4 regions of the Microbacterium sp. ZXT2-5 genome follow, and region 4 is predicted to be linked to each of the others. Evidence: predicted binding sites of a transcription regulator. Region 4 holds the regulator's gene; each other region holds the start of a gene.
The links. The regulator LexA, encoded in region 4, represses DNA repair genes until DNA is damaged. The targets are predictions, from matches to a motif close to TCGAACANNTGTTCGA.
Positions count from the first base shown of each region.

Region 1 (7,177 bases), 2.7 Mb from region 4:
GGCGCTCGCGGCCTGATTTCTCCTCGAAGACGGTTCAGGGCCCGTCGAGGATGCGCAGCCAGCGCGTGAGGATGCGCTCGAGCGTCGCGGCATCCGCTCTCCCCAGCTCGTCGACGATGCGATGCTCGTTCTCGAGGTGGGCGGCGATCGCCTGATCGATGAGCCGGCGGCCCTCCGGCGTGAGTCGCACGAGGCGCTTTCGTGCGTCGGATGCCTCGGTCCGGCGCTCGACCAGACCCCGTGCCTCCAGCCGGTCGACGCGCTTGGTGAGCCCGCCCGTGGTGACGAGCGTGTGGTCGGCGAGCTCGCCCGCCGGCCGCTCGTACGGCGTGCCGGCACGGCGGAGCGTGGCGAGCACGTCGAACTCGCCCTCGCTGAGCCCGAACCGGCCGTAGACGTCGACCAGTCGCTCGGTCAGCTCGAGGGCCACCAGGTGCAGCCGGCCGATGACGCCCTGAGGGGAGGGATCGAGGTCGGGCCGCTCGCGCCGCCACTCGCGTTGGATCTGTGCGACGCGGTCGAGCGCGTCGTCGGGGAGACGGTCTTCGGCCATGGGTCCACTTTATCTTCCCAGTAAGATAAAGTGTCTTCCATGGAAGATAAACGGTGGGTATGGATCGCCCTCACGGCGATCGCTCCGATCGCATGGGGGAGCGGGTACGTGGTCACGCATGCCCTGCTCCCGGCCGAGGCGCCGCTGTGGGGAGGGGTGCTGCGGGCGCTTCCGGCCGGCATCATCGTGCTGCTGATCGCCCGCCGGCTTCCGCGCGGATCCTGGTGGTGGCGCTCGCTCGTGCTGGGAACCCTCAATGTCGGAGGCTTCTTCGTGCTCGTCTACATCGCCGGCCAGCGCCTGACGTCGGGTCTCGCCGCGACGCTGATGTCGGCATCCGCGGCGTGCATGCTGCTGTTCGCGTGGGTGCTGCTGCGACGCAGGCCGCGGCTCGCGGCCGTGGCGGGGGCCGGGGTCGGGCTCGTCGGGGTGGGCGTGATGCTGGGCTTCGATGCGGCGGGGGCGGATCCGTGGGGCGTCGTCGCCTCGGTGGGGGCGATGGTGGCGTCCTCGCTCGGGTTCGTGCTGACCTCGCGCTGGGGCGCCGATGTGCCTGCGCTGCCGATGGCGGCATGGCAGCTGGTCGGAGGCGCCATCGTGCTGATGCCGGTCGCGGTGCTGGTCGAGGGCGCTCCGCCGGTGCTGACCGTGTCGTCCGCCCTGGGGTTCGCCTACCTGGCGCTCGTCGCCACCGCGCTCGCGTACGCGGCGTGGTTCGCGGGACTGCGGCGCCTGTCACCGGGGGTCGTCGGCGTGATCGGGCTGCTCAATCCGGTCACCGGCGTGGTGCTCGGCGTCATCGTCGCCGGGGAGGCGTTCGGTGTGCCTCAGGCGGTCGGCATCGCGCTCGTCCTCGCCGGGATCGTGGTGGGCGCAGCGCGTCCGGCTCGTCGCGCCGAGGGCGGCGTCCGTCAGCTGTCGCGCGTGCCGAGAAGCCTGGACGCGACGTCGGGCACGTAGTTCTCGAGGTTCCTCGGCGGGCGTTCGTAGCCGCGCGACGGCGGACGCGGCGGGATCACGACCTCTTCGCGGTCGACGACGTCGTAGGGGATCCGCGAGAGCAGGTGGGAGATCATGTTGATGCGGCTGCGACGCTTGTCGACCGAGGGCACCTCGTGCCAGGGGGCCTCGGGGATGTCGGTGTGCACGAACATGCTGTCCTTCGCGCGGGAGTAGTCCTCCCACTTCGTGATCGACAGCACGTCGTTGGAGCTCAGCTTCCAGCGGCGCATCGGGTCGTCGGCCCGCGACCGGAAGCGCGCCTCCTGCTCGTCCGGTGAGACGCTGAACCAGTACTTCAGCAGCAGGATGCCGTCTTCGACGAGCATCCGCTCGAAGATCGGCGCCTGGTGGAGGAACCGGTGGTACTCGGCGTTGGTGCAGTAGCCCATGACGTACTCGACGCCCGCCCGGTTGTACCAGGATCGGTCCATCAGCACGATCTCGCCCGCGGCGGGAAGGTGCGGGACGTATCGCTGGAAGTACCACTGGGTGCGCTCGCGCTCGGTCGGGGTGGGCAGGGCCACGATGCGCGTGACGCGGGGGTTCAGGTACTCCGACACGCGCTTGATCGTCGACCCCTTGCCCGCCGCATCGCGCCCTTCGAAGATCACCACGATGCGGGCGCCGGTCGCCTGGACCCAGGCCTGCATGTCGACGAGCTGGGCCTGAAGTCGGCGCAGCTCCCGCTCGTAGGCCGGCTTGGGGATCCGTCGCTCGCTCATGGCCAGAGGCTACACGGCGGCGCGGGGTCGAACAAAAGTGTCGGAAGCAGGAGGTACTCTCGTTCCCTACCGGTTGAGAAGTTAGAACATCTGTTCTAGCCTGTGGAAATGGGGGCGATCGTGCAGCTCACCGCACAGCATGTGCACGAGCCCGTCGAGCACGAGCCGACGGCGCCAGATCCCGCCGGTCTCGCATCGCCTGGCGGATCGACGGGCACCGTGGCACGCCTGCGCGCCCAGCTCGAGCGAGTGCAGGGCCGGCGCCTCGATGCCCCCGTACTGCCGGTGCATCCCGCCCTCGCCTCGCTGCTGCCCGGCGGGGGACTGCGGCCCGGATCCGCCTACTGCCTGCCGCGCTCGACGTCGGTACTGCTGGCGCTGCTCGCCCAGCCGTCGCAGTCCGGGTCGTGGTGCGGCGTGATCGGCATGCCGCGTCTCGGCGCCGAGGCGGCGGAGGGGCTGGGGGTGGATCTGTCGCGGCTCGTCCTCATCCCCGATCCCGGTGCGCGATGGCTCGCCGTCACCGCGACCGTCGCCGAAGTGCTGCCGGTGGTCGCGGTGCGGCCGTCCGGGCGTGCCGCCGACGGCGAGGTGGCGCGCCTCGCGGCGCGACTGCGCGATCGCGGCGCCGTGCTGCTCGTGCAGGGGCCGTGGCCGCAGGCCGAAGCCGTGATCGAGGTGGGTGAGCCGGCATGGGAGGGCGTGGGCCGGGGGCACGGGTACCTCTCCGGCCGGGAGGTCACGCTGACCTCGTCGAGCCGACGATGGCCGCGGTCGCGCCGGACGCGTGTCCTGCTTCCGGATGCCGCCGGGCACGTCTCCGTCGCGCCCGAGCGCATGCGTCCGGTCGAGAGACTGCACGCGGTCGCAGCACCGGAGTCCTATCCGCTCGAGGCGAGGGCGGTGGGGTGACATGACGCCCGGAACACCGGTCCGGAGCCTCGTGCTGTGGTTCCCCGATTGGCCTGTGACGGCGCTCGAACGGGAGGCGGGCGCAGGCGCAGGGCGCCCGGGCTCCTCGGGCGGTGCCCCCGAAGCGGTGATGACTGCGGCGGGCGAACGCCCGGGCGACGACCGTCCGCACCGGGGCGAGGGGAGGCGGCATCCGATCGCCGTGGTGGAGCGCAATCTCATCGTCGCGTGCTCAGTCGATGCGCGCGGGGAGGGGGTGCGCCGGGGGATGCGGCGGCGCGATGCGCAGGCGCGCTGTCCCGGACTGGTCCTGGTGAACGCGGATGCCGCGCGCGATCACCGCGCCTTCGCGTCGATCGTGTCGCTGATCGAGGAGAGCGCGCCGGGTGTGCAGCTGGTGAGGCCGGGACTGTGCGCGCTGCGCATCCGTGGCCCGGCGCGCTACTACGGCGGTGAGATCGAGGCGGCCCGCGTGCTGATCGGCGTGCTGCGCGAAGCCGGGCTCGACGACGTGCGGGCCGGCGTCGCCGACGGGCCGTTCACGGCGGAGCAGGCGGCCAGGGGCGGCACGAGCGCCGACGACCCGGTCTTCGTCGTGCCCGCCGGCGGTGCGGCCGGTTTCCTCGCACCGCTGCCGATCTCGGTGCTCGACGCGTCGGCGATGCTCGGGGGCCGGGCGGAGGAGGTCACGGCGGCGACCGATCTGGTGGGTCTGCTCGCGCGGCTGGGCGTGCAGACCCTCGGCGGGTTCGCCGCGATGGAGGCCGACAGGGTGCGCGAGCGGTTCGGTGAACGGGGCGTCCGGTTCCATGCGCTCGCCGCCGGGCGCGACTCCCGGCCCGTGCAGCCCCGCACGCCGCCGCCCGAGCTGGAGCGCGAGATCGCGTTCGAGCCGCCCCTCGAGATCGCCGATCAGGTCGCGTTCGCGATGCGCGTCACCGCCGACGACTTCGTCGCAGGGCTCGGCGCGGTCGACCTCGTGTGCACCGAGCTGCGCGTCGAGCTCGTCGGGGATCGCGGGGAGCGCAGCGAACGGGTGTGGCTTCATCCCGGCTCGTTCGACGCGGCGGCGGTCGTCGACCGTGTGCGCTGGCAGCTCGCGGAGGACGTCGGCGCCGGTGATCCGGCAGCCGGGCTCCGCAGCGGGGTCACGCTCGTGCGGATCTCACCGGAGGCGGTCGACGCGGCATCCCACCATGCCCCCGCGCTGTTCGGCGGCGGCCCCGAAGAGAGGGTGCACCACGCGCTGTCGCGGGTGCAGGCGATGCTCGGGCACCGCGGCGTCGTGACCCCAGCGATCGGCGGCGGGAGGTGGCTCGCGGAACGACAGGTGCTCGTCCCGTGGGGCGACCGCGACGAGCGCGATCGGCAGGCGAAGGGCGGGGGCGGACTCGCGGCGCAGCGCGCGCGGCCGTGGCCGGGGAGCCTTCCCGAGCCGCTGCCGTCGACGGTGTTCGCCGATCCGGTGCCGGTCGACGTGCGGGCGCTGGGCGGCGAGCTCGTCGACGTCGACGACCGGGGCAATGTCGCCGCCGTGCCCGCGTTCTTCATCGAGAGCGGGCGCCGGCGTCCGATCGAGGCGTGGGCAGGTCCGTGGCCGGTGGTGGAGCGGGGATGGGATGCCGCGCGCTCGCGCCGTGCGTACCGGTTCCAGGTCGTCGACGCCGACGGAGGCGCATGGCTGCTGGTGTGCGATGGCGACGCCTGGACCGCGGAGGCGACCTATGACTGACCCCCGGTACCTGTGCTCCCACGGGCTCATCAGCCGATCGAGGAGCGGCTGATGGGCTTCAACAACCCCGGTGTGTCGTGGTCGGAGATCGAGCGCGTGCTCAGCGACCGGCGTCGGCCGGACCCGCGACCGGCCGGCGCGGACGGCGGCGACAGCCCCGCCTGGTCGCACAAGCGCGGGCCCTATGTGCCGCCCAGGATCGAGCGACCGGCCGAGGTCATCCCCTACGCCGAGCTGCACGCCCATTCCTCGTTCTCGTTCCTCGACGGGGCGTCCTCACCCGAAGAGCTCGCCGAAGAGGCGGAGCGGCTCGGGCTCCACGCGCTCGCGATCACCGACCACGACGGCTTCTACGGCATCGTCCACTTCGCCGAGGCCGCCGAAGCGCTCGACCTGAAGACGGTCTTCGGTGCCGAGCTGTCACTCGAGCTGCCCAAGCCCCAGAACGGCGAAGCCGACCCGGTGGGCGGCCACCTGCTGGTGCTCGCCCGCGGCGAGGAGGGCTACCACCGGCTCGCCGGCGCCATCACGCACGCGCAGCTGCAGGGCGCCGAGAAGGGGCGCCCGGTGTACGACCTCGACGAGCTGGCGGCGCAGGCGGCGGGGGAGTGGGCCGTCCTCACCGGATGCCGCAAGGGCGCCGTCCGCCAGGCCCTGGTGTCGTCTCCCGGAAGGGCGGGGGCCGACGCGGCCGCCCACGAGCTCGACCGGCTGATCGCCCTGTTCGGGCGCGACGCCGTCCACGTCGAGCTCATCGACCACGGCAATCCGCTCGACACCCGCCACAACGACGTGCTGGCAGGTCTCGCCCGGGAGCGCGGACTCCCGCTCCTCGCCACGAACAACGTGCACTACGCGGTGCCGCAGCGGCAGCTGCTGGCGGCCGCCGTCGCGGCGGTGCGCGCCAATCGCGGGCTCGATGAGCTCGACGGCTGGCTGCCCGCCCATGCCGGCGCGCACCTGCGGTCCGGCGCCGAGATGGCGGAGCGGTTCGTCCGGTTCCCGGACGCCGTCGCCCGCACCGTCACGCTCGCCGACGAGCTCGCCTTCCCGCTGCGGCGCGCGAAGCCCGCGCTGCCGAAGCAGGAGGTGCCCGAGGGGCACACGCCGATGTCGTGGCTGCGCTCGCTCGTATGGGATGCGGTGCCGCGGAAGTATCCCGATCTCCGTCCGGAGGACCGGGAGCGCATCGAACGCGAGCTCGGTGTGATCGAGATGAAGGACTTCCCCGGTTACTTCCTCATCGTCCACGGCATCGTCCAGGAGGCGCGGCGGCGAGGCATCCTGTGCCAGGGGCGAGGCTCTGCCGCCAACAGCGCCGTCTGCTACCTGCTCGACATCACCGCGATCGACGCCATCTACTACCGGCTGCCGTTCGAGCGCTTCCTGTCGTCGCTGCGCGACGAGGAGCCCGACATCGACGTCGACTTCGACTCCGACCGCCGCGAGGAGATCATCCAGTGGGTCTACCAGGAGTACGGCCGGGATCGTGCGGCGCAGGTCGCGAACGTCATCCAGTACCGGCCGAAGAACGCCGTCCGCGACATGGCCAAGGCGCTCGGCCACTCGCCGGGACAGCAGGACGCGTGGTCGAAGCAGGTCGAGGGGTGGGGCGCCCACCTCGACACGGCAGCCGGGCACGACATCCCCGATCAGGTGATCGAGTTCGCCGGCGAGCTGCTCAAGGCGCCGCGGCACCTCGGCATCCACTCCGGCGGCATGGTGCTCACCGACCGGCCCGTCGGCGAGGTGGTGCCGATCGAGCACGCGCGCATGGAGAACCGCACGGTGATCCAGTGGGACAAGGACGACGCGGCGTGGATGGGGCTGGTGAAGTTCGACCTGCTCGGCCTGGGGATGCTCGCGGCCATCCAGTACTGCTTCGACATGATCCGCGCCTCCACGGGGGAGGACTGGGAGCTCTCGACGATCCCCAAAGAGGAGAAGGCGGTCTACGACATGCTGTGCCGCGCGGACGCGGTCGGGGTGTTCCAGGTCGAGTCGCGGGCGCAGATGGGGCTGCTTCCGCGGCTGCAGCCTCGCGAGTTCTACGACCTGGCCATCGAGATCGCCCTCATCCGCCCCGGACCCATCCAGGGCGGCGCCGTGCACCCGTTCGTGCGCCGCAAGCTCGGCCAGGAGCCGGTCACCTATCCGCACGAGAAGCTCAAGCCGGTCCTGGAGCGCACCAAGGGCATCCCCGTCTTCCAGGAGCAGCTCATGCAGATGGGCATGGTCATCGGCGGACTCAGCGGC
Region 1 is NZ_JBUZWD010000001.1:2,730,428-2,737,604, forward strand. It holds gene ACZBH1_RS12180 (HNH endonuclease) at 1-16, shown strand, start outside; gene ACZBH1_RS12185 (MarR family winged helix-turn-helix transcriptional regulator) at 35-553, opposite strand; gene ACZBH1_RS12190 (EamA family transporter) at 593-1,513, shown strand; gene ppk2 (polyphosphate kinase 2) at 1,465-2,277, opposite strand; gene imuA' (DnaE2-dependent mutagenesis accessory factor ImuA') at 2,386-3,189, shown strand; gene ACZBH1_RS12205 (DNA polymerase Y family protein) at 3,191-4,921, shown strand; gene ACZBH1_RS12210 (error-prone DNA polymerase) at 4,973-7,177, shown strand, end outside.
Region 1: the regulator LexA is predicted to act here: its motif matches at 2,360-2,375, upstream of imuA' (DnaE2-dependent mutagenesis accessory factor ImuA').

Region 2 (7,177 bases), 1.9 Mb from region 4:
GGCGTGTGCACGTCCGTAGCGTCGGATCATGGCCTTCACCACCTCGTCGATCCCGGTTCCCCGTCGCCGTGAGCTCTCGCGCGGCGCGGCCCTGCTCCTCACGATCGGCGGGAACATCCTGGTCTTCGCCATCGCCGCGCTGGGCGTCGCCGGTGTGGCGCTCGCGGCCGTGGCGGTGTTCGGCGGAGCCGTCGTGGACGCGCTCTGACAGCGAGCGGCCGGGGCAGGCGCGACGGCGGTCAGGTGCGGCGCTTGGACTCGCGGAAGCGTGACGGCGACCGCGGCCGACCTCTAGGCTCGCGGCTATGACCGCCGTGGCAGCTGCACATCATCTCCAGCGCCGGCGAGACGCTGCTGGTGCGGCTGAGCCTGTGACGCGGCCGGGTCGGCGGGCCGCCGCGCCACCGATCGCGGCCGTCGTGCTCGCACTGCTCGCGCTGACCGGGTGCTCCGGCTCGGGCGCCGACCAGACGATTCGTGGGATCCCCGACGACTGGGAGGGCCCGATGCCCGACCCCCTCAGCGGCGAGCCCTCCGCAGGCTGGATCGACGACGACGAGTTCGCGATCATCACGATGGGCAGCGGCAGCTGTCCGCCGGTCCCGTCGGCACCGCAGGTGCGGGGCAGCGGCGAGGTGGAGGTCGAGTTCGGGCCGTCGCCGAACAACCCCTGCACCGCGGACATGGGACCGACGACGCACGTGTTCAGGCTGCCGCCCGCGGTGATCGACCGGCCCGTCACGGTCACGGTGACGTACCAGGACTACGACGAGGTGTACGAGCTCGAACTGCCCGGCTCGTAACGGTCCGGACCCCCTCATGCCCGTCGGACATCACGCACCGGCCCCGACATCGCGGCACGCACCGGCCCCCGACATCGCGGCACTCACGGCGTTCGCGGTGTTCGCGGTGTTCGCGCCGATCGCGCCGATCGCGCCGATCGCGCCGATCGCGCCGGTCGCGCCGGTCGCGCCGATCGCGCCGATCGCGCCGCGTTTGGCCGCATCCGATCACTGCCGACAGCGACGTGGTCAGATGCGCAGCGCGATCTGATCTCGCTGTCTGGTCGGGGACTTCGTGGCCGGCCGCCACTTCACCTCGGCATCCCACCAGTACGGGCCCTTCACGTACGGCACCCCCTCGACCATCGCCACCTGCCACCCGCCGGAGTCGATGGTGCGATGGTGGAACCAGCACAGCAGGACCCCGTTGTCGGTGTGCGTCGACCCACCCCGCGAATGCTCCTCGACGTGATGCACTTCGCACCACTGCGGCGGCACCTGACACCCGGGGATGAGGCATCCGCCGTCACGCAGGGTGATGGCCCGGCGCTGGTGATGGTTGAACACGCGGTCGAGCGTCCGCATCGACACGATCCGACCGGCCGCGCCGAGCACGACCCGCTGCACCGCACCCGCGCAGGCGATGTGCCGGGCCGCCGCGATCGAGACCGGCTCGTCGCCGCCGGGGAGGTGCGCGTACCCGCGCCCCGACGCGAGGTCTTGTTCGCGCACGGCCACGACCAGTGTCGGTGCGGCGCCACCGAGCATGGGCAGTTCACCGGATGCCACCGCTGCCGCCAGCAGCACGGCCAGCGCATCGTGCTGCTTCTGCTTGCGGGTGCGCGAATCGGCGGCATCCTCGGACGGCGCGCCGCAGTCGTGGTCACTGTCGGCGTCGGCGTCAGTGAAGCACGGGCCGCCCATCGCGGGCGCGGCGTCCACACGAGGGTTCAGCACGCTGTCGAACCCGAGTCGCAGCTGCGCGGCGACTTCGGGCAGGAGATTGCCGCGCACCGGGACCAGCCCGTCACCGTCGCGTCGCCCCACCGTGAGTCCCCGCTTGCGCAGCGCCCTCGCCTCGACGGGCTCAGCGCCATCGGGATCGAGGTAGGCCGCCCACACCTGTGCGAGCGCGCGCAGCTCGTCGGCCGAGGCCGGGCCTGCGGCATCCGGCCCCGCACCGGCTGCCGCGGCCGCGAGCTCTTCGTCGGCGGCGAGCATCTCGACCCGACCCACGCCGACGCGACGGAATGCCGAGGCCACCGCGACGACCGCATCGACGCCCACCTGCCCCGCCGCGAGCGCGTCGCGCATGCACGGGAACGTCGCAGGCAGCAGCTCTCCCGTCGACGGCGCGGTGCTGCGCTGCACCACGCCGGCCGCGGCGGCGAGATCGGCCGCGCTGCGCCCCGACAGGCGCGTGGCCCGCTGTACGAGCTCGCTGAGGTTGCGGCACCCGTACCGCGTCGTCGCCCGGTCGGGGTGGGGCCGAAGGTCGTCGCGCGCCTGCAGCTGCGCCACGGCCTCGACCATGACGGCCTCGACGCCGCGGTGCACCCGAGCCGCGCCCGCGAGCGCCGACAGCACCTCGCCGTCGTCACAGGCACGCAACCCGTCATCGGCGAACGCCGCGGCGACCACGCCGGCGAGCGCGTCGGCGAGGTCGGCGAGGGCTGCGGCGAACTGCGTCATACCCCCATTGTGGCCAGGGGTTCCGACATCGAAACGCCCAGATCAAAAGCTTTTTCGAACCAGTGGATAACCCGTCTGGAGCACGCGATCCGGCGCCCTGTGGAGGAGGCGCTGCCCCCCCCCCCCCCCCCCAGCGGACGAGCTCCCGGCGCTCGCCCGCCACGTGACGGGCGAGCGCCGGTGAGTCAGCGCCGCTGGGTCTCGACGAGCACCACCGCCGTGCGGGCCGGGACGGTGACCGTGCCGCTGGCGGCGTCCCACGTGGTCGTCTTCACGACGGGGTCGGCACCCTGGGCGAGCGCCGGCGCCAGCGAGAACGGCCGACCCTCGAGCTCCGAGATGGTCTGCGTCGTGGTCTCGGTGCCCGCGTTGAACACCACGAGCGCACCCTTCAGCGCGGGATCGACGTCGGCGCCCACCAGATCGTCGATGAGCATGACGATGACGCCGGGAGCGGCATCCGTCCCGCTGTTCGGGAACGAGACCTTCTGCTCGATCAGGCCGGCGGACCCGAGACGCAGCAGACCCACCTGCTCGCGCACGCGGAGCAGATCGAGGGCGGATGCCTCGGCCGCGGCGATGTCGGACGCACCCGGCTTGTTCGCGGGGTCTGCCAGGAGCGGCGCGAGGTCGTCCCAGTGGCTCCCGTTGTCGCCCTCGCGGGGCAGGCCCGAGCCGAACGTGGACTCCTGGCCGGTCCAGTCGATGCGATTGAACCAGTCGCCCGAGTTGTAGCTGTTGCGGTCGAGCGACTTCGAGCGGAGGAGCTCCGTGCCGGCGTGCCAGAACGACGGGGTCTGGGAGTAGGCGGTGGTCGCGAGCGACAGGGTGTTCATGCGCACGCGGTCCGCCATCGGGGTGTCGGCCGGCAGCTTCAGCACGCCGAGGTCGTACAGCGTCTCGTTGTCGTGCGCGTCGACGTAGGTGATGACCTCGTCGGGCTGGTCGGCGTACCCGGCGGGCGAGCCGTTGTAGTCCAGCTCGTCTCCGGCCTTCACGGTGCCGTCGGAGGCGGTGAACGAGAAGTCGCGCAGGTTGCCCGCGAGTCCCAGCTTCACCAGGTCGGTCTTGTGCGCGAGGTCGGCGAAGGGGTCGCCCGGCGCCGACCGGTCGCTGCCGTTCGGGTCGGTGGCCAGACCCGTGCCGAAGCCCTGGTAGAACTTCGAGCCGCCGTCGACCGGGCTGCCGCCGTGGACGGCGTCGCGCAGCCGGTCGGAGAACGTGCCGATGCCGGTGCCGCCGAGCTGACCCTGGGTGGCCTGCTCGAACAGGGCGTTGTTCGCGACCTCGCCGAAGTTCCAGCCCTCGCCGTACAGGTAGATCGCCTCGCCGTCGACGCCGTCATGCTCGAGCGTCAGCTCGTCGAGCGCATCGCGGATGGCGAGCATGTTCGCCTTCGAGTGGTGGCCCATGAGGTCGAAGCGGAAGCCGTCGACCTTGTAGTCACGCGCCCACGTCACGACCGAGTCGACCATGAGCTTCTGCGCGACCTCGTGCTCGGTCGCCACGTTCTGGCAGCACGTCGAGGTCTCGACGCCGCCGGCCGGGTTGAGACGGTGGTAGTAGCCGGGCACGACCTGGTCGAGGACGGACTTGGCCTCCTGGCCCGACTGCGCGGTGTGGTTGAAGACCTGGTCGAGCACGACCTGCAGACCCATCCCGTGGAGGGCGCCGACCATCGAACGGAACTCGGCGACGCGCGCACCGCCCTCTGGATCGGTGGCGTAGGAGCCCTCGGGCACCGTGTAGTGGTACGGGTCGTAGCCCCAGTTGAAGCCGTCGGCGTCGACGACCGCCTCGATGCACGCCTGCTGCTCCGTGCCGTCCGGCGCGAACGAGGCCAGGTCGCAGGCGGGCACCGCCTGCTTCGACCGGTCCTCCTCGATGGTCGCGATGTCGAACGTGGGCAGCAGGTGCACGGTGTTGATGCCGGCGTCCGCGAGCTCGCGCAGCTGCGCGGTCCCCGCGCTGTCGCGCGTGAACGCCGTGTACGTCCCGCGCTCGGCCTCGGGCACCGACTCATCGGTGATCGAGAAGTCGCGCACGTGCAGCTCGTAGATCGCGCGGTCGACGGGGCGATCCACGACGGGAGCCTCGGTCTTCTCCCACGCCTTGGGCCGCCACGACTTGTCATCGAGGTCGACGGCGACGGAGCGCTCGGAGTTCAGGGTGAGCGCGAGGGAGTACGGGTCGGTGACCTGGTTGGTCTCGATCGCCCCGGTGGTCGGCGCGTAGACGACGACCTCCCACAGGTACTCGTCGCCCTTGAGCTTCTTCCCGCCCTCGACGGTCCAGATTCCGGATGCCTCGTCCCACGTCGCCTCGTGACGTGCGGCGTCGCCGTCGGCGCCGGCGTCCCGCGTCAGCAGCGTCGCGGCCTGCGCGGTCGGCGCCCACAGGCGGAACGTCGGCTTCTTGCCGTCGAACGACACACCGAGCTCCACGTCGGCGACGACGTCCGCGTAGAGGTCGTCGAGGACGCCGGGGATCTGCACGCCGGTGAAGGCGCGGATCGCGCCGTCGGCGTCGCGCTGCGACACCATCAGCTGCCCGCGGAGCAGGGCTGCGGCATCCGTCCCGTCGGCCACCTCCAGCGCAATGAAGCCCACCAGCGCCGGGAACCGCTCCTCCTGCTCGTCGGTGAGGCCGCCGTCGATGCGGGTCAGGTCGATCGCGGCGCCCCCGACCACCGCGCCCTCCTCCAGCGCGAGAGTCGCGTCCAGGGATGCGTGCAGCTGCCAGGTCGCCGCGACGTCGGCCCCGAGGTCGGCCGGCCAGGCGATGGTGCGCTCGTCGATCCAGTGCGCGCGCTCCTCACCGAGGCCCGCGATGCCCTCGCCGCCGATGTCGAGCACGTGCGTCGCGAGGGTGTACCGGAAGACGACGGGTGATCCCTCCTCGGCGGTGAACGAGTAGTTCGACCCGCCGGGCGCCCCGCCCACGCCGTAGTTCTCGCTCCAGCTCATGCCGTGGGCGACCTTCGCCTCGTAGGCGCCCGCCGGAAGCGTGACCGAGAGCTCGTAGACGCCGTCCTTGTCGCCGTCGGCCATGAGGCTCGCGAGGCAGTCGGGCGCCCAGTCACCGGCGCACCCCGCTTCGCTCTGGTACGAGCCGGGCACCGTCACGATCGGACCCTCCGCCGTCGACTGGACGACGTTCGACCGCGGGTCGAAGTAGAACGTGATCTCACCGCCGGGGTGGTCGATGGCGATGTTCGAGCCGTCGCGCACGCCGTTCGCGCCGTAGTTGATCGCCCACGAGCCGTCGATGGCGACCTTGTACTCGTATTCGCCGGCGGGAAGGTCGAACGTGCCCGCCCAGATGCCGTCGGCGCGCAGCGTCAGCTTCGCGGCCTCGCAGGCGGGCGCCCAGTCACCGGCGCACCCCATCTCGTCATTGAGGCTGCCCGGGACGGTCACCATCGAGATCGGCGACTCCGGCTCCTCGGAGACCTCCAGCGTCACCGGGTCGCCCACGGAGGCGTAGGTGGACGCGGCGGCGTGGCCGCCCGCGGCATCCGTCGTCACGGCGCGGTACTCGACGAGCGTGCCGTCCGCGAGCCCCTCCACCGTGTGGAAGACGCGCGGGTCGGAATCCTCTGCGGTGCCGAGCGCGTGCCATTCGGCGGAGCCGACCACGCGCCAGGCGAAGCTCGTCTCGGTCCAGGTCGCGTCGTCCACGTCGGCGGAGATCGGCGTGGAGCCGCTGACGCCCGCACCGGGGGCCGGTGCCGAGACCGCGACCGCGAGCGGCGCCTCGGGGGCCGTGACGGGCGCGTCGGCGCGATATACCACGGCCGAGAGCGCCGGGACGGTGACGGATGCCGCGGCCGAGGCATCCGTCGTGATCCCGGTCGTCGTGCCGTAGACCGGCGCGAAGGCCGTGCTCCGGGTGAGCGTGGTCAGCGCGACCGTCTTCTCGGCCGTCGTGTTGTTGAGCGCGACCAGGTATTCGACCTTCTCGTCGCGGTCGACGCGCGAGAAGGCGTAGACGCCCGCGCCGCTGTCGGCGTGGCGCTCGATCTGCGCGCCGGTGACGAGCGCAGGGTGGGCCGCGCGCAGTGCGGCGAGCTCGGCCACGTGCGCGTAGACCGGCGCATCGGTGGCGTAGCGGTCGACCGCTCCGGCGATCTCGCCCGTGATCAGGTTCTGGTCCTGGTACTCGGTGACCTGCGAGGCGAACAGCGACTGCCGCGCGCTCTTGTCGTTGCCGGGCTCCGCGCCGACGAAGCCCTGCTCGTCGCCGTAGTAGACGACGGGCTGGCCGCGGCCGAGGAACATCAGGTCGTGCGCCAGCAGGTCGCGTTCGAGCGCGTTGTCGCTGTTGCGCAGCATGAAGCCGACGCGGCCCATGTCGTGGTTGCCGAGGAAGGTCGGCAGGGCCGTCGCCGACGAGTCGGGGGTGGTGTACCAGTCGTCACCGGCGTAGAGGCTCTGCAGGCCCTTGGCGCTGTTGCCGGCGGCGAAGCTCACAGCGGAGGACTGGAAGGTGAAGTCGAGCACGCTCGACATGTCGGTCTCGCGGACGTACGGCGCGAGCTTCACCGGGTCGGCGTCGTACACCTCGCCGAACATGAAGAAGTCCTTCTTGCCCTTGACGTCGCGGGCGTAGTCGAGCACCTCGGCGGTCCACTGCTCCCAGAACTCGAAGTTCACGTGCTTGGCGGTGTCGATGCGGAAGCCGTCGATGCCGAGGTCGATCCA
Region 2 is NZ_JBUZWD010000001.1:1,961,326-1,968,502, reverse strand. It holds gene ACZBH1_RS08625 (hypothetical protein) at 29-208, shown strand; gene ACZBH1_RS08620 (hypothetical protein) at 372-803, shown strand; gene ACZBH1_RS08615 (hypothetical protein) at 901-1,053, shown strand; gene ACZBH1_RS08610 (HNH endonuclease signature motif containing protein) at 1,032-2,474, opposite strand; gene pulA (pullulanase-type alpha-1,6-glucosidase) at 2,660-7,177, opposite strand, start outside.
Region 2: the regulator LexA is predicted to act here: its motif matches at 2,517-2,532, upstream of ACZBH1_RS08610 (HNH endonuclease signature motif containing protein).

Region 3 (7,177 bases), 1.2 Mb from region 4:
GCCGGCGGACGCCGCTGCGCTGCTCACGCAGTTCCAGGCGGGCCTCGGCTACTCCGATGCCGTGTCGCTCCGGATGAAGGAGCTGTTCGCGAGCCGGTACTTCCCGGGTGAGCCCGACCCGTTCGCGTGGCTGTCGAGCGTGCAGCGGCCCGTGCCGGCCACGGTGCCGCTGCTGATCGCCCACGACCGTGAAGACCGCCTCGTGCCCTTCGCGGAGGCGCAGCGCATCGCGGCGGCGCATCCCGGTGCCCGTCTTCTGGAGACGCGCGGACTCGGGCACAACCGGCTGCTCGCGGCAGACGTCGTGCTCGACGCGGTGCTGGCGCACCTCGCCGCACCGGAGGTCGTCGCGGCGCCATCGGCCCCGCCGATCGCCCAGGGACGACCTGAGCCGGCACCGCTCCCCGCCGGCGCGGCACGCTCCGTGCCGGTGGGAGTCTGAGCCCCGTCGCAGCGGGGCCCTTCCGCCCCGATGGCCGCTGTGGTATTGCTGTGACCATCGACGAAGGCGTCGAGTCGACTGGGGGGTCGAGAGCACTGGGGGTATTCCGATGGACGTCTCGATCACACGCGTGCGGACGCACGAGGATTCGCGGCGCCGGCTGCGCGCCGTCATTGCGGTGGTCGCCGCGCTGGCGGTGGCATGCCTGCTCGCCGTCGCGGCCCCCGCTGAGGCGGGCTGGGCCGCGCCGGTCGCGGCCGCGAAGCCCGACAAGCCCGGCGGCGGCAACGGCGGAGGCGGCGGGGGCGGCGGAGGCGGCGGGGGCACCGTCGAGCCCGCGTACGCGGCGGTGGGCGACTCGTTCGCCGCCGGCGTGGGCGCCGACAGCTATCTCGACAGCTCCTGCTACCGCAGCTCAAAGAGCTACCCGAAGCTGCTCGACGCCGATCCCGACAAGCGGCTCGTCGCCTTCCTCGCCTGCTCGGGCGCCAACACGTCCGCGGTGCTGACGCAGGTCGCCGGCATCCCCGCCGACGCGAGCATCGTCACGGTGACCGTCGGCGGCAACGACGTCGGGTTCGCCGACGTCATGCAGAACTGCTTCGTCCTGGTCACCTCGACCTGCTCCTCGAAGATCGCCGCGGGGTCCGCGATCGCGACCTCGGACGCCTTCAAGGCCAGCATCGCGAACGTGATCGGGGCGATCCGCACCAAGGCCGCGACTGCGCGCATCGTGGTGACCGGGTACCCGCTGCTGTTCTGGGAGAACTCCTCGGGCGTCAACCCCAAGTACACGTGGGCGGACGAGGTGAACGACCAGACCGTCGTCCTGAACGACGTCATCGAGCAGGTGACCGTCGCCAACGGCGCCCGCTTCGTCGACGTCGAGGACGACTTCGCCGGACACGGCATCGGCAGCACCGCCCCGTGGATCAACGACTTCCGGTGGCTCAGCAGCAGGAACGCCTTCCACCCCAACAGCGCGGGGTACGTCGCGTACGCCGCGGCCGTGCGCGTGACGCTGGCCGGCTGAGGGCGGGCTCGCCGTCAGAAGAGCCGGCCGGATGCCTCGGCGCCGAGCGTCGCGATCCTCGCCGTCGCGCTCCTCGCCGTCGTGTTCCTCGCGCTCGCGGGGGCGGCACGCCCGCGTGAGGTCGTGACGATCGGAGCGGCGCGTGCGTCGGCGCGGTCGGCGAGTCCTGCCACCGGCGCCCCGCGCCCGTGCTCCTCCTCGGCGCGCCCGTCGAGCCGGTGCGCGCGCAGGAGCGGCCGCACGCGCTGCGCCAGCCATGCACGGTACGCCTTCGGCGCATTCGCGGTCACGCCGGGGTACATCCCTCGATACGACGGCACGAGTTCCGGATGCCGCTGCTCGAGCCACTGCATGAACCACTGCTTCGCGCCCGGCCGGAGGTGCAGCGCGCCGTAGACCACCCGGATCGCGCCGGCCTCTTTGATGCGGGACAGCGCGTGGTCGATCGCTGCTGTCGAGTCGGTCAGGTGCGGGATGATCGGCATCAGGAACACCGTGACGCGGAAGCCCGCGTCGGCGGCCGCGCGGACCGTCTGCAGCCGGGCGGAGGCGCTCGGCGTGCCCGGCTCGATCAGGTGCTGCAGCTCGTCGTCGAACACCGCGATCGACATGGCCAGCGTGACGGGCACGTGGGCCGCGGCATCCGTCAGCATCGGCAGATCGCGCCGCAGCAGCGTGCCCTTCGTGAGGATCGAGAACGGCGTGCCCGACTCGGCGAGCGCCGACACGATGCCCGGCATGAGCTGGTAGCGGCCCTCGGCGCGCTGGTAGGGGTCGGTGTTGGTGCCGAGCATCACCGGCTGGCGCTGCCAGCTGCCCCGCCGCAGTTCCTTCTCGAGCACGTCGGCGACGTTGATCTTCACGACGACCTGCGTGTCGAAGTCCCGCCCGGCGTCGAGGTCGAGGTACTCGTGCGTGCCCCGGGCGAAGCAGTTGTGGCTGATCACCCCGTTCGCGATGAAGTCACCCGTCGATGTCGTGATGTCGACCATGTCGATCGTCTCGCCGAGGTCTTCGATGGAGACCACCCGCAGTGGTGCGGCGGACGTGACGGCGTCGCCGATGAGGGACAGTTTGCGGGTGATCGCGGGCTGGGTGAGCTCGAAGAACCGGCGCCGGGCGGGGAGCCCGCCGAGCAGCCGCACGGCGCTCACGCCATTCGCGCGGGGCGGCTCCTGCACATGGGGGAAGCCGTGCGCGTCGAGGGCGCCGCAGATCGCAGACAGGATCCGGGGGTCGCGATTGATGATCCGCAGCACTCCCCGGCTGCAGCTCCCCTCGGCGTCGAAGACGCCGGCAAGGAACCCCCGAGACCACTCTGGCGACGGGTCAAGCGGCCATCCGATCAGTTCTGTGATCGCGTCGTCATCCGACCCGCGTGAAGTGAAGATGGCGTTCATCTCGCGGCGTTCTGCCGTCGCGGCCGAGAATCTGCGGAGGGTCGTCCGCACGCCTGCCGCCTCGAGGTAGCCGCGGGAGCGGTCCAGCGCCTCAGAATCCGCCAGAGCGAGCCGGAATCCATGTGCCACATAGGTCCCTCGCCCGTTGCTTCGCGGGTACGACCGTCTGAGCATCATCGCGTCACCGCGGATCAGGCCGCAGAGATAGCCCGACTGGTACGCGTCCGTCGGAAGCGCGGGGGACGAGGTGCCGCCGAGGCCGAAGCCCAGGAGCTTGTTGTTCGTCGTGAGGTGCGGTCGCTGCGGCGCCCCCTTCGGTGCGGGCTGCACGTGCTTCCAGCCGCGTTCGGTGAGGAAGCGGTGGTCACCGCTCGCCACGAGCAGGGTGCCGTCGGCGAGCGTCACACGATACGCGCGCTTGCGCGTCTCCCACTGTGCGGAGACTGTCGCGCGGACATATCTGCGGTAGGCGCCCTCCCGACGGGTGCCGACGACCTCGTCACCCGCGCGAACGTCACCGATGCGCTTGCTGCGTCCGTCGGCCATCAGAACCTGCGTGTCGGGATGCAGGCAGTACACGCACGAGTGACTGCATCCGCGGTACGGGTTCACGGTCCAGTCGAACGGCATCGCGGACGCCATCGGCACATGGTTGAGCGCCGACTTGCAGAGCACCTCGTGGAAGGTCACGCCGGCGAACTCGGGCGTGGTGACCGAGCGCACGAGGCCGTTGAGCTGCTCGAGGCCGGGCAGGGCCGCGGCATCCGCCACACCCAGCTCCTGACCCTGCCAACGCATTCACCCATGAGAACAAAAATTCGAAAGCGCGTCAAGACACCGGGGCGGTGTGTCGAACATCGCGGGAAAGCGTGCGCCGATGCTCCGTCCAGGTCAGAATGGCAGGCGTGACGGAGCCTGGCCGGCTCGCCACCCCCCGAGCCGTTCCCGAGACTCGTCGCGCTGCCCGAGCGATGCGCGATGAGGCGGCGCGGCGCGCCCGGGAGGAGTCCGCCGCGGTCGCACCGGACGCCGCGTCCGCCGCACCTGCACCCGCTGCCGCGGCCTGCACGGCCTCCCCCGCGTCCGCGCCTCACACCGCATCCCCCGCGTCCGCGCCTCGCACCACCTCCCCTGCGGCGGCCGCGCCCGACACGGCAGCGACGCATCCGGTTCCCTCGCTGCGAGCGCGACCGGGCGGGCGCGTCGCGCGCCATAGCCGCCCGGTGACGAGTGAGCGGCGGGCCGCCCGCGGCGCCGAGGTCCTCGCCGTCGGCGAGGACGCGCAGCCGGTCCGGCACGCGCGTCCCCGGCGGCTCACGGGCCGCGTCGCCGCGGTGGCGGGCCTCGCCGCAGGTGCGGCACTGCTGCTCGGCTCGGCGGCGATGACGGCCGCGATGCTGCCGCCCGCCCCGCCGGCAGAGGTCGAGGCTGCGCTCACCACCACGCTGGAGGCGCGTGAGATCGAGCAGCTCCCCGTGCCCGCCGTGGAGCAGTCGCCGCTGGCCGCAGACCTCTGCGCTCTGCCCGAGTTCCTCACCGCGCTCCGCTCGGGCGCCGACGAGCAGGCGATCGTCGCCGCGGGCGGCGGCGAGGCGTTCCGCTCGGCAGTGGTCGACGGCCGTGCGCCGTGCGTGGACCTCGGCGACTCGTCGCGCATCTGGGCCGTCGTCGACAAGCTGCGCCCCGCGTCTCCGATCGACTATCGCCCCGGCGGCCTGGTGCTGCCCGACGGCGTGCGCAACATCGAGGGAGGCGCCCTGCGCACGGAGGCGGCATCCGCTCTCACCTCGCTCGTCAATGCGGCGCGCACGGCTGGCGTCGGCGAGATCGCCCTGGAGAGCGGGTTCCGCTCGTACCAGACGCAGCAGCAGACCTACGGGCGGCATTTCGCAGAGCGTGGCGACCGTGCCGATCAGGTCAGTGCGCGGCCCGGGTACAGCGAGCACCAGCTGGGCCTCGGGGCCGACGTCGTCGCGTGCGCCGGCGCCTGCGGCACACTCGACGACCTCGCCGCGACGCCGCAGGGGCAGTGGGTCGCTGCGCACGCGTGGGAGCACGGGTGGATCGTGCGCTACGTCGAGGGCGCGACCGAGGTGACCGGGTACCTGCCGGAGCCCTGGCACCTGCGCTACATCGGGCCCGAACTCGCCAAGGCGTACCACGACGGCGGGTGGACGTCGCTGGAGGCCTTCTTCGCCCTCGCCCCCGCGCCGGACTACGCGCAGTGAGCGGGCGCGGCATCCGTGATGAAGGAACTCGATTCCACATCAGGTGAGACTGGATGTCGCGGGCGCGGCGTAGGATCGGGGTACCGGGGCCGCGACGGGACGCCGGCTCGACGAAGAGAGAGGTTCGCCTGCCATGGAGCGGGATATCTACGACGAGGACCACGACGCCTTCCGCGACGTCGTCAAGGAGTTCATCAAGCGCTACGCCTCGGACGAGAAGCGCCGGCAGTGGGACCGCGACGGCGAGATCGACCGCGCCACCATGCTGGCGGCGGGCGAGGCCGGGATCATCGGCCTGTCGGTGCCCGAGGAGTTCGGTGGCGCCGGCATGCTGCAGGACTACCGCTTCCGCTCGATCGTGCTCGAAGAGACGATCGGCGCGGGCCTCGGCTCGCTGGCCGGCGCCCTCGGCATCCAGGACGACCTGGCCGTGCCCTACATCGTGCACATGGGCACGCAGGAGCAGAAGGAGAAGTGGCTGCCGGGCATGGCGACCGGCGAGATCCTCGGCGCCCTCGCGATGACCGAGCCCGGCGCCGGCTCGGACCTCCGCGGCATCAAGACCACCGCCAAGCGCGTCGAGGGCGGCTACATCGTCAACGGTGCGAAGACCTTCATCTCGTCGGGCAAGACCGCCGACATGGTGGTCACCTTCGTCAAGACGGGTGAGGGCAACCGGCCGGATGCCTTCAGCCTGCTGATCCTCGAGGACGGCATGACGGGCTTCGACCACGGCAAGAAGCTCGAGAAGATGGGCTTCCACGGCTGGGACACCGCCGAGCTGTCGTTCACCGACGTCTTCGTTCCCGAAGAGAACCTCATCGGCGGCAAGGAGGGCCTCGGCTTCATCCAGCTCATGATGAACCTGCCGCTCGAGCGCCTGTCGATCGGCGTCGCGGCGGCGGCAGCGGGCGAGGCCGCGTTCGTGTGGACCCGCGACTACGTGCTCAGCCGTGAGGCGTTCGGCGAGCGCATCGCCGACTTCCAGAACACCCGCTTCAAGCTCGCCGACATGGCCACCACCGTCGACGTCATGTGGGCCTACGTCGACCGCGCGATGATGCTCTACCGGGATGAGAAGCTCACCGCCGAGGAGGCCGCGAAGGTCAAGTTCTGGACGACCGACCGCGAGGCCGAGCTCCTCGATGTCGGCGTGCAGCTGCACGGCGGCTACGGCTACATCACCGAGTACCCGATCGCCCGCGCCTATCTCGATGCCCGCGTGCACCGCATCTACGGCGGCACGAACGAGATCATGCGCGACATCGTCTCGCGCCAGATCGTCGGCAAGCGCTGACGGATGCCACGACCCGGCCCTCTGCGGAGGCGCCGGGTCTCCGGCATCCGTCGCTCCCGGGCGGAGGCCCGCTCGAGGTCAGGCCAGACCCCACGGGAAGGTGGCGGCGAGCAGAGCCGCGGAGACCGCCCAGAAGGCCAGCGTGAAGACGGTGTCGCGCGCCCGCCACGGCACGGTGTACCGCTCGGTGCGGTCGGGGTGCGCCCCGAAGGCGCGGGCATCCATCGCGAGCGCGACCCTCTCGGCGTGGCGGATCGCTCCGGCCAGAAGCGGCACGATGTAGCCGAACCACCGCGCGACCGCGACGAACGGCCCCCGTCCGCCGTGCGCACCGCGCACGCGATGCGCCTGGCGGATCACGTCGAGCTCGTACCCGAAACGGGGCAGGAACCGGAACGCCGCGAGCGCGGTGTAGCCGATCCGGTACGGCACCCGCAGCTGCTGCACCGTGGCGCGCACGAGGTCGGGACCCGTCGTCGACAGGCCGGTGATCAGGGTGAGCGCGAGGATGGCCGACAGCCGGAGCCCGGTGGCGAAGCCGACGGCGAGGGCTCCGCCGTACATCGTCCAGCCGCCCACCTGCCACACCACCCAGGACTGGTCGACGCGCGACGCGTCCGTCCACAGCGCGAATCCGAAACCGATGATCAGGGCACCGAGCGGCAGCGCGAGGAACAGGATCGCCGCCAGGCGCCGCGTGAACGAGACGCCCACCAGCAGCACGGCGTACGCGAGCGCGAGGAAGGCCGCAGGGGTCGCGGCATCCCGCACGAAGAC
Region 3 is NZ_JBUZWD010000001.1:1,265,766-1,272,942, reverse strand. It holds gene ACZBH1_RS05485 (alpha/beta fold hydrolase) at 1-442, shown strand, start outside; gene ACZBH1_RS05480 (SGNH/GDSL hydrolase family protein) at 552-1,475, shown strand; gene ACZBH1_RS05475 (intein-containing Rv2578c family radical SAM protein) at 1,490-3,673, opposite strand; gene ACZBH1_RS05470 (M15 family metallopeptidase) at 4,099-5,103, shown strand; gene ACZBH1_RS05465 (acyl-CoA dehydrogenase family protein) at 5,237-6,400, shown strand; gene ACZBH1_RS05460 (energy-coupling factor transporter transmembrane component T) at 6,479-7,177, opposite strand, start outside.
Region 3: the regulator LexA is predicted to act here: its motif matches at 3,682-3,697, upstream of ACZBH1_RS05475 (intein-containing Rv2578c family radical SAM protein).

Region 4 (7,177 bases):
GAGGCGCACTGGTCCGGAGCCACGGACGTCCAGACGCTCGAGCGCGCCGCGGCCGAGCTGCGCCGCGCGACGCGCGAGCGTCTGGCCGCCCTCGGCCTCGGCCGCGACGACTCGTCGATCCCGGAGTCGTTCTCGTTCTACGACCAGGTGCACGACGCCGCCGTCGCGGTCGGCGCGCTGCCCGAGCGCTTCGGCGCGCGGCGCGGTGACGACGGCCGGATCGGCCTCGACGCCTATTTCGCGGCCGCCCGCGGCGCGGGCGACGATGCGCCGCTCGAGATGACGAAGTGGTTCGACACCAACTACCACTACCTCGTCCCCGAGATCGGCCCCGAGACCGCGTTCGCGATGTCGTGCGACCGCTTCGCCCGCCAGGTGGCGGAGGCCAGGGCCGACGGCTTCACCGTCCGGCCGGTGCTGGTCGGTCCCGTCACGCTGCTCGCCCTTTCGAAGGCGACGGATGCCGCGCCCGCCGGCTTCGACCCGCTCAGCCGCCTGGACGACCTGCTGCCGGTATACGTCGAGCTGCTCGAGGGACTGCGGGCAGCGGGCGCGGAGTGGGTCCAGCTGGACGAGCCCGCCCTCGTGAGCGAGAGCCTTCCGGCGACCACGGCGCAGTTGGCGGATGCCGCCGCCAGGGCATACGGGGTGATCGGCGCCGCCACAGGCCGCCCGTCGCTCCTCGTCGCCGCCCCGTACGCGCAGTTGTCCGATGCGGCGTGGGCGGCGCTGGGCGCGGCGCCGATCGAGGCGATCGCGGTCGACCTCACGCGCGGCGGCGTCCCGGCCGCGGTGGACGGCCTCGCCGGCAAGACGCTCGTGGGCGGCGTGATCGACGGCCGCAACGTGTGGCGCGGCGACCTGGAGGCGGCGTGGGGCCGTCTGTCGGACCTCGCGGCGCTCGGCGCCGGCTCTGTCGCCGCCGCCACGTCGACCTCTCTGCAGCACGTGCCGCACGACGTCGACGACGAGTCCGCGCTCGATCCGCGTCTGGCGTCGTGGCTCGCGTTCGCCGACCAGAAGGTGGGGCAGGTCGTGACGCTCGCGACCGGTCTGGCGGAGGGACGCGCGGCGATCGAGAACGCGCTGACAGAGGCATCCGTCGCCCTCGCCGCCCGGCGATCCTCGCCCGGCGTGCGCGACGGTGCCGTGCGGGCGCGCACGGCCGGCCTGGTCGATGCCGACTTCGACCGCGGCGCGTACGGCACGCGCGTCGCTGCCCAGGACGCGCAGCTGGCCCTGCCGCTGCTGCCCACGACGACGATCGGATCGTTCCCGCAGACCGACGAGATCCGGCGTGCGCGTGCGCGGCACGGCCGCGGCGAGCTGGACGCCGCGGAGTACGAGCAGTTCCTCCGCGACGAGATCGCGCGCGTCGTGACCCTGCAGGAGGATCTCGGGCTGGACGTCCTCGTCCACGGCGAAGCCGAGCGCAACGACATGGTGCAGTACTTCGCCGAGCACCTCGACGGATTCGCCGTCACCGAGAACGGCTGGGTGCAGTCCTACGGCTCGCGCGCGACCCGGCCGTCGATCCTGTGGGGTGACGTGTCGCGTCCGGCGCCGATCACGGTGGCGTGGTCGACGTTCGCCCAGTCGCTCACCGACAAGCCGATGAAGGGCATGCTGACCGGGCCGGTGACGATCCTCGCCTGGTCGTTCGTCCGCGACGACCAGCCGCTCTCCGAGACCGCGAACCAGGTCGCCCTCGCGCTGCGCGACGAGATCGCGGACCTCGAGGACGCTGGCATCCGCGTGATCCAGGTCGACGAGCCGGCGCTGCGGGAGCTGCTCCCGCTGGCGGTGGCCGACCAGCCGGCGTACCTCGCGTGGTCGGTGGCGTCCTTCCGCCTCGCCACAGCCGGCGCGGCACCCGCGACGCAGGTGCACACGCACCTGTGCTACTCGGAGTTCGACGTCGTGATCGATGCGATCGCGGCACTGGACGCCGACGTCACCTCCATCGAGGCCGCCCGCAGCCGCGGCGAGGTGATCGGCGACATCGCGTCGTCGGGCTTCGCGGCCGGCATCGGGCCGGGCGTGTACGACATCCACTCGCCGCGCGTGCCGTCCGTCGACGAGATCTCGGAGCTCCTCGACCGCGCGGTCGCCGAGCTCCCGCTGCGCCGCGTGTGGGTGAACCCGGACTGCGGCCTCAAGACGCGGGGGTACGGCGAGACGGTGACGTCGCTGCGGAACCTCGTCGAGGCGACGCGGGCGGCGCGGACGCGCGTTCCGGCCTAGCGGCGCTTCTTGGTCCCGGATGCCGCGGCCCCGCCGGTCGCGGCATCCGGCGTCTCCACCACCACGGTGTCGGCATCCGCGTCGATCACGAGGGTGTCCGCCTCGGAGTCGAGGACGAGGGTGTCGCCGTCGGTGACGCCCGCCGGCCCGGCGCCGTCGGCGGGGGGCACCGCGACCACGTCGGTCGCGGCCGCCGCCTCGGCGTCCTCCGGCCGGCGCTGCAGCAGTTCGGTGACCCACCACACCAGGAGCCAGACGATCAGGACCAGGAAGACTTCTCCGACCGACAACGGCCGCAGGAGCATCAGCCACAGCACCGCGAGGACGCCGAGGACCACCCGGACGAGCACGCGCTGTGCGAAGAGCCACGAGCCGACTCGGCCGGTGTCCACGCCCCGCCGGAGGGCGGCGGTCCGGATCCCGGCGTTCATCGACGCGACCCCGTGGCGTGCCGCCTGAGCGCCGCGCCAGCGCCCCGACATCCACGCGATCACCGCGATCACCACGCCGAGGAGCGTCAGCACCACCGCGGTGTCGCGCATGGCGCCGGTGATCTGCTCGTACATCGAGGCGAGCGCGCCGGCCGGCACGCCGAGGTTCGGTCCGCTCAGCGCGAGCACGGCGCCGCCGGCGCCCAGGGCGATCGCGAGCGCGGCCGCGCCGACCGCGATGCCGACGCCTGTTCCCAGGACCGCCGTGGAGCGCCGCCGGGCGATGGCGATCCCCGCGACGAAGAGGACGAGGGCCAGCAGCGGCGTCCACCACCCCGCGGCCACCGCGAGGTTGTAGACCGTGCCGACGACCGTGAGGGCGTCGCTCTGGGCCACCACGATCGTCCTGTCGATCTCGGGGATCTGCTCGGCGATCCCGATGCCGCGGTCGACGAGGCGGTCCTTCACCTCCGCGATGATCGGGCCCAGCTGGATGCCGATCTCCCCCTCGCCGGTGATCACCACGGCGCCGCCGGCCGTACCTCCCGCCGCGACGGCCTGCAGCGAGCGGTGACTGGCTCGCAGAGCCGTCTCCCACACGTCGGCGAAGGCCTCCGACTGCACGAGGCGCGTGACGGTCGTGTCGACGAGGTTCTGCACGCCCTGCGCGGCGGGGGAGCGCAGCAGATCGAGGGCGGCGAGGGCGCGCGGCGGCAGATCGAGCTGCTGGATGCCGTCGAAGAGATCGTTCACGACCGTCTCGAGGTTCAGCGACTCGTCGATCGCCGCGGTGACCTCCTGCACGACCAGCGCCTGAACCTGCGGGTCGTCGGCCAGCGGTGCGAACGTCTCGACGAAGCGCGTCTCGTCGACCAGCTCGACGCGTGCCCACGCGGCGACGATCGACACCGGCACCAGAATCGTGGCGATGACGATGCACAGCGCCGAGAAGAAGGCGCGCCAGCGGCTGCCGGGCGGCTCGGTCGACGTCCTGGCGCCCTGCGCGGAATCACCGCGGAGTCGGGCGTTCTCCGCCTCGAGCGCCTCGAGGCGCGCGCGGAGGTCGGCGGCGTCGGCGATGCCGGTCGTGTCGGTCATCCCCCCCTTATAGCGCGCCGCGCCGCTGCCCCGCCAGGACCTTCGTCACGCGTTTCGGGTGAAAGCCGCTCAGACCGCGCGCAGCACCGCCACGACCTTGCCCAGCACCGTCGCCTCGTCGCCCAGGATCGGCTCGAACGCGGAGTTGCGGGGGAGCAGCCATGTGTGGCCGTCGCGCTGCCGGAAGGTCTTGACCGTGGCCTCGCCGTCGAGCATCGCCGCGACGATCTCGCCGTTGTCGGCGGTGGCCTGCGCGCGCACGACGACCCAGTCGCCGTCGCAGATCGCGGCGTCGATCATCGACTCGCCCGAGACCTTGAGCATGAAGAGGTCCCCCTTGCCGACGAGCTGGCGGGGCAGCGGGAAGATCTCCTCCACCTGCTGCTCGGCGGTGATGGGCACGCCGGCGGCGATCCGCCCGACGAGGGGCACCAGGGCGGCGTCGCCCAGCGAGGGCGCGGCGTCGGCCGGGCTCTCGGTCGCCGACCCGGGGAGGTCGATGAGCACCTCCATCGCCCGCGTCTTGCCGGCGTCGCGGCGGAGGTAGCCGCTGAGCTCGAGCTGGTTGAGCTGGTGGGTCACGCTCGACAGCGACTTCAGGCCGACGGCGTCGCCGATCTCGCGCATGCTCGGCGGGTACCCGTGGCGCGCGATGGAGCGCTGGATCACCTCGAGGATCGCGAGCTGCTTGTCGCTGAGGCTCTTGCGCCGACGAGTCTGGGGCTTGTCGCGCCCGGCCGCGTCGCTCATCTTCCGGCTCCCGTCCTGCGCCCGCGAGCGCTGTTTCTTCGAATGTCGGAGGCCCGTGGTGGGGTTCTCGTATCGAAACCGTATCCGCATACCGGGGGTACGGGGAACAACCCGTCCGCGTGTCGCGTTCGATCATTCGGCACTCGGGCCGAGTCTTGACACCGTCGAGAGTCGAAGATAGCTTCGGAAGAGAGGTTCGCACTCCCCGCTCCCGGCCGAGCGGGGAATGCGAATCTCTCCCCATCACGAGGAGACACCATGACCGCGATCGCTTACACGACGTCCGTTCCCTCGCCGGCGCGTGCGACGCGTCTGCGACTCACGGTGCGGGGCCGCCGCGTCCTGGCCACGCTGGCGGCGATGCCCGCGGTGATCGCGCTCAGCGCCGCGGTCATCGGCGGCGGGGCGGCTCTCGCCACCCGCGACGCCGGTGCGCCGGCGGGGTCGTTCAGCACCGTCACCGTGTCGCACGGCGACTCGCTGTGGACGATCGCGGAGGACGTCGCGCCCGGGCACGACCCCCGCGACGTGGTCGACGCCATCGTCCGCCTGAACGCACTCGACGGCGTCACCGTCCAGGCCGGGCAGAGCCTGGCGATCCCGGCGGAGTACGGCTCGGCGGAGTAGGGCCCGGCCGAACCGCGCCGCCGACGTCATCCGAGGCGGGAGCGTGTCGCGCGGCTCTACCATGGGAGGGGTGAGTGCACGTCTCGAAGACCTCCCTTTACGCGCCGATCTCCGCGGGCAGACGCCCTACGGCGCTCCGCAGGCACCGCTTCCCGTCGCCCTGAACGTCAACGAGAACACGCATCCGGTTCCGCAGGAGGTCGCGGACGACATCCTCGACTCCATCGCCCTCGCCCTGCGCGATGTGAACCGGTATCCCGACCGCGAGTTCACCGCCCTGCGCGAGGGCTTCGCCGACTACCTCGGACACGGGCTCACCCGCGAGCAGATCTGGGCCGCGAACGGGTCCAACGAAGTGCTCCAGCACATCCTCCAGGCCTTCGCCGGACCCGGCCGTACGGCGTTCGGCTTCGGGCCCACCTACTCCATGTACCCGCTCCTGACGCGGGGGACCGGGGCGGATTGGATCGCCGGGACGCGGTCCTCCGACTACTCGATCGAGGCTGCGGACGCGGCCGCGCAGGTCGCCCACGTGTCGCCGGCTGTCGTCTTCCTGTGCTCGCCGAACAACCCCACGGGCACGCCCCTGGGCCTCGACGTCGTCGAGGCGGTCTACGACGCGACCGACGGCATCGTCATCGTGGACGAGGCGTACTTCGAGTTCGCGCCCCACGACGAGCGCTCGGCGCTGACGCTGCTGCCCGGTCGCGAGCGGCTCGTGGTGTCGCGCACGATGAGCAAGGCGTTCGCCTTCGCGGGTGCCCGCGTGGGGTATCTCGCGGCCGACCCGGCGCTGATCGACGCGCTCCGGCTGGTGCGGCTCCCGTACCACCTCAGCGCCTTGACGCAGGCGGCGGCCACGGCGGCCCTGCGTCACGCCCCGACGATGCTGCGCATGGTGGATGAGATCGTGGGGCAGCGCGACCGCATCTCGGCGACCGTCGAGGCCCTCGGCTACACGCCGCACGAGTCGTGGACGAACTTCGTGCTGTTCGGCGGGGTGCCCGATCCGGGCGCGACCTGGAGCGCGCTGTACGACGAGGGCGTGCTCATCCGCGATGTCGGCATCCCGAATCACCTCCGCGTCACCGCCGGGACCGAGGAGGAGACGACCGCGTTCCTGGACGCACTGGCCTCGGTAGGATCGACGTCATGAGCGCCGCATCCCGCACCGCCTCGCTGCGGCGGGCCACGAGCGAGTCCACGGTCGAGCTCGAGCTCGATCTCGACGGCACCGGCCGCAGCCGCATCGACACCACGGTGCCCTTCTTCGACCACATGCTGACCGCGTTCGCGAAGCACTCGCTCACCGATCTCACCGTCCGCGCCTCCGGCGACACCGACATCGACGCGCACCACACGGTGGAGGACATCTCGATCGTGCTCGGACAGGCGATCCGCGAGGCGCTCGGCGACAAGTCCGGCATCTCGCGCTACGGCGACGCGCTGGTCCCGCTCGACGAGGCGCTCGCGCAGGCGGTCGTCGACATCAGCGGCCGCCCCTACCTCGTGCACACCGGTGAGCCGGCCGGTTTCGAGCACCACCTCATCGGCGGCCACTTCACCGGCTCGCTCGTGCGCCACACGTTCGAGGCGATCTCGTACAACGCCGCGCTGACCGTGCACGTGCGCGTGCTGTCCGGCCGTGATCCGCACCACATCGCGGAGGCCGAGTACAAGGCTTTCGCGCGGGCGTTCCGGCAGGCCAAGGCGCTGGACCCCCTCGTCGAGGGCGTCCCGAGCACGAAGGGCGCGCTATGAGCGCAGCGGCGTCCGCCGACCGCGAGAGGCCGCTCGTCGCCGTCCTGGACTACGGGTCGGGCAACGTGCACTCGGCGGTCAAGGCGCTCGTCGCGGCCGGCGCCGACGCCCGGCTCACCTCCGACCGCGGCCTCGTGATGGACGCCGACGGGCTCTTCGTCCCGGGCGTCGGGGCATTCCGCGCCGTCGCGGAGGCGCTGCGCGCCAGCCGCGGCGACGAGCTCATCGAGCGCCGCCTCGCGGGCGGGCGTCCGGTCATCGGCGTC
Region 4 is NZ_JBUZWD010000001.1:28,803-35,979, reverse strand. It holds gene metE (5-methyltetrahydropteroyltriglutamate--homocysteine S-methyltransferase) at 1-2,244, shown strand, start outside; gene ACZBH1_RS00170 (hypothetical protein) at 2,241-3,773, opposite strand; gene lexA (transcriptional repressor LexA) at 3,843-4,523, opposite strand; gene ACZBH1_RS00160 (LysM peptidoglycan-binding domain-containing protein) at 4,782-5,150, shown strand; gene ACZBH1_RS00155 (histidinol-phosphate transaminase) at 5,212-6,306, shown strand; gene hisB (imidazoleglycerol-phosphate dehydratase HisB) at 6,303-6,911, shown strand; gene hisH (imidazole glycerol phosphate synthase subunit HisH) at 6,908-7,177, shown strand, end outside.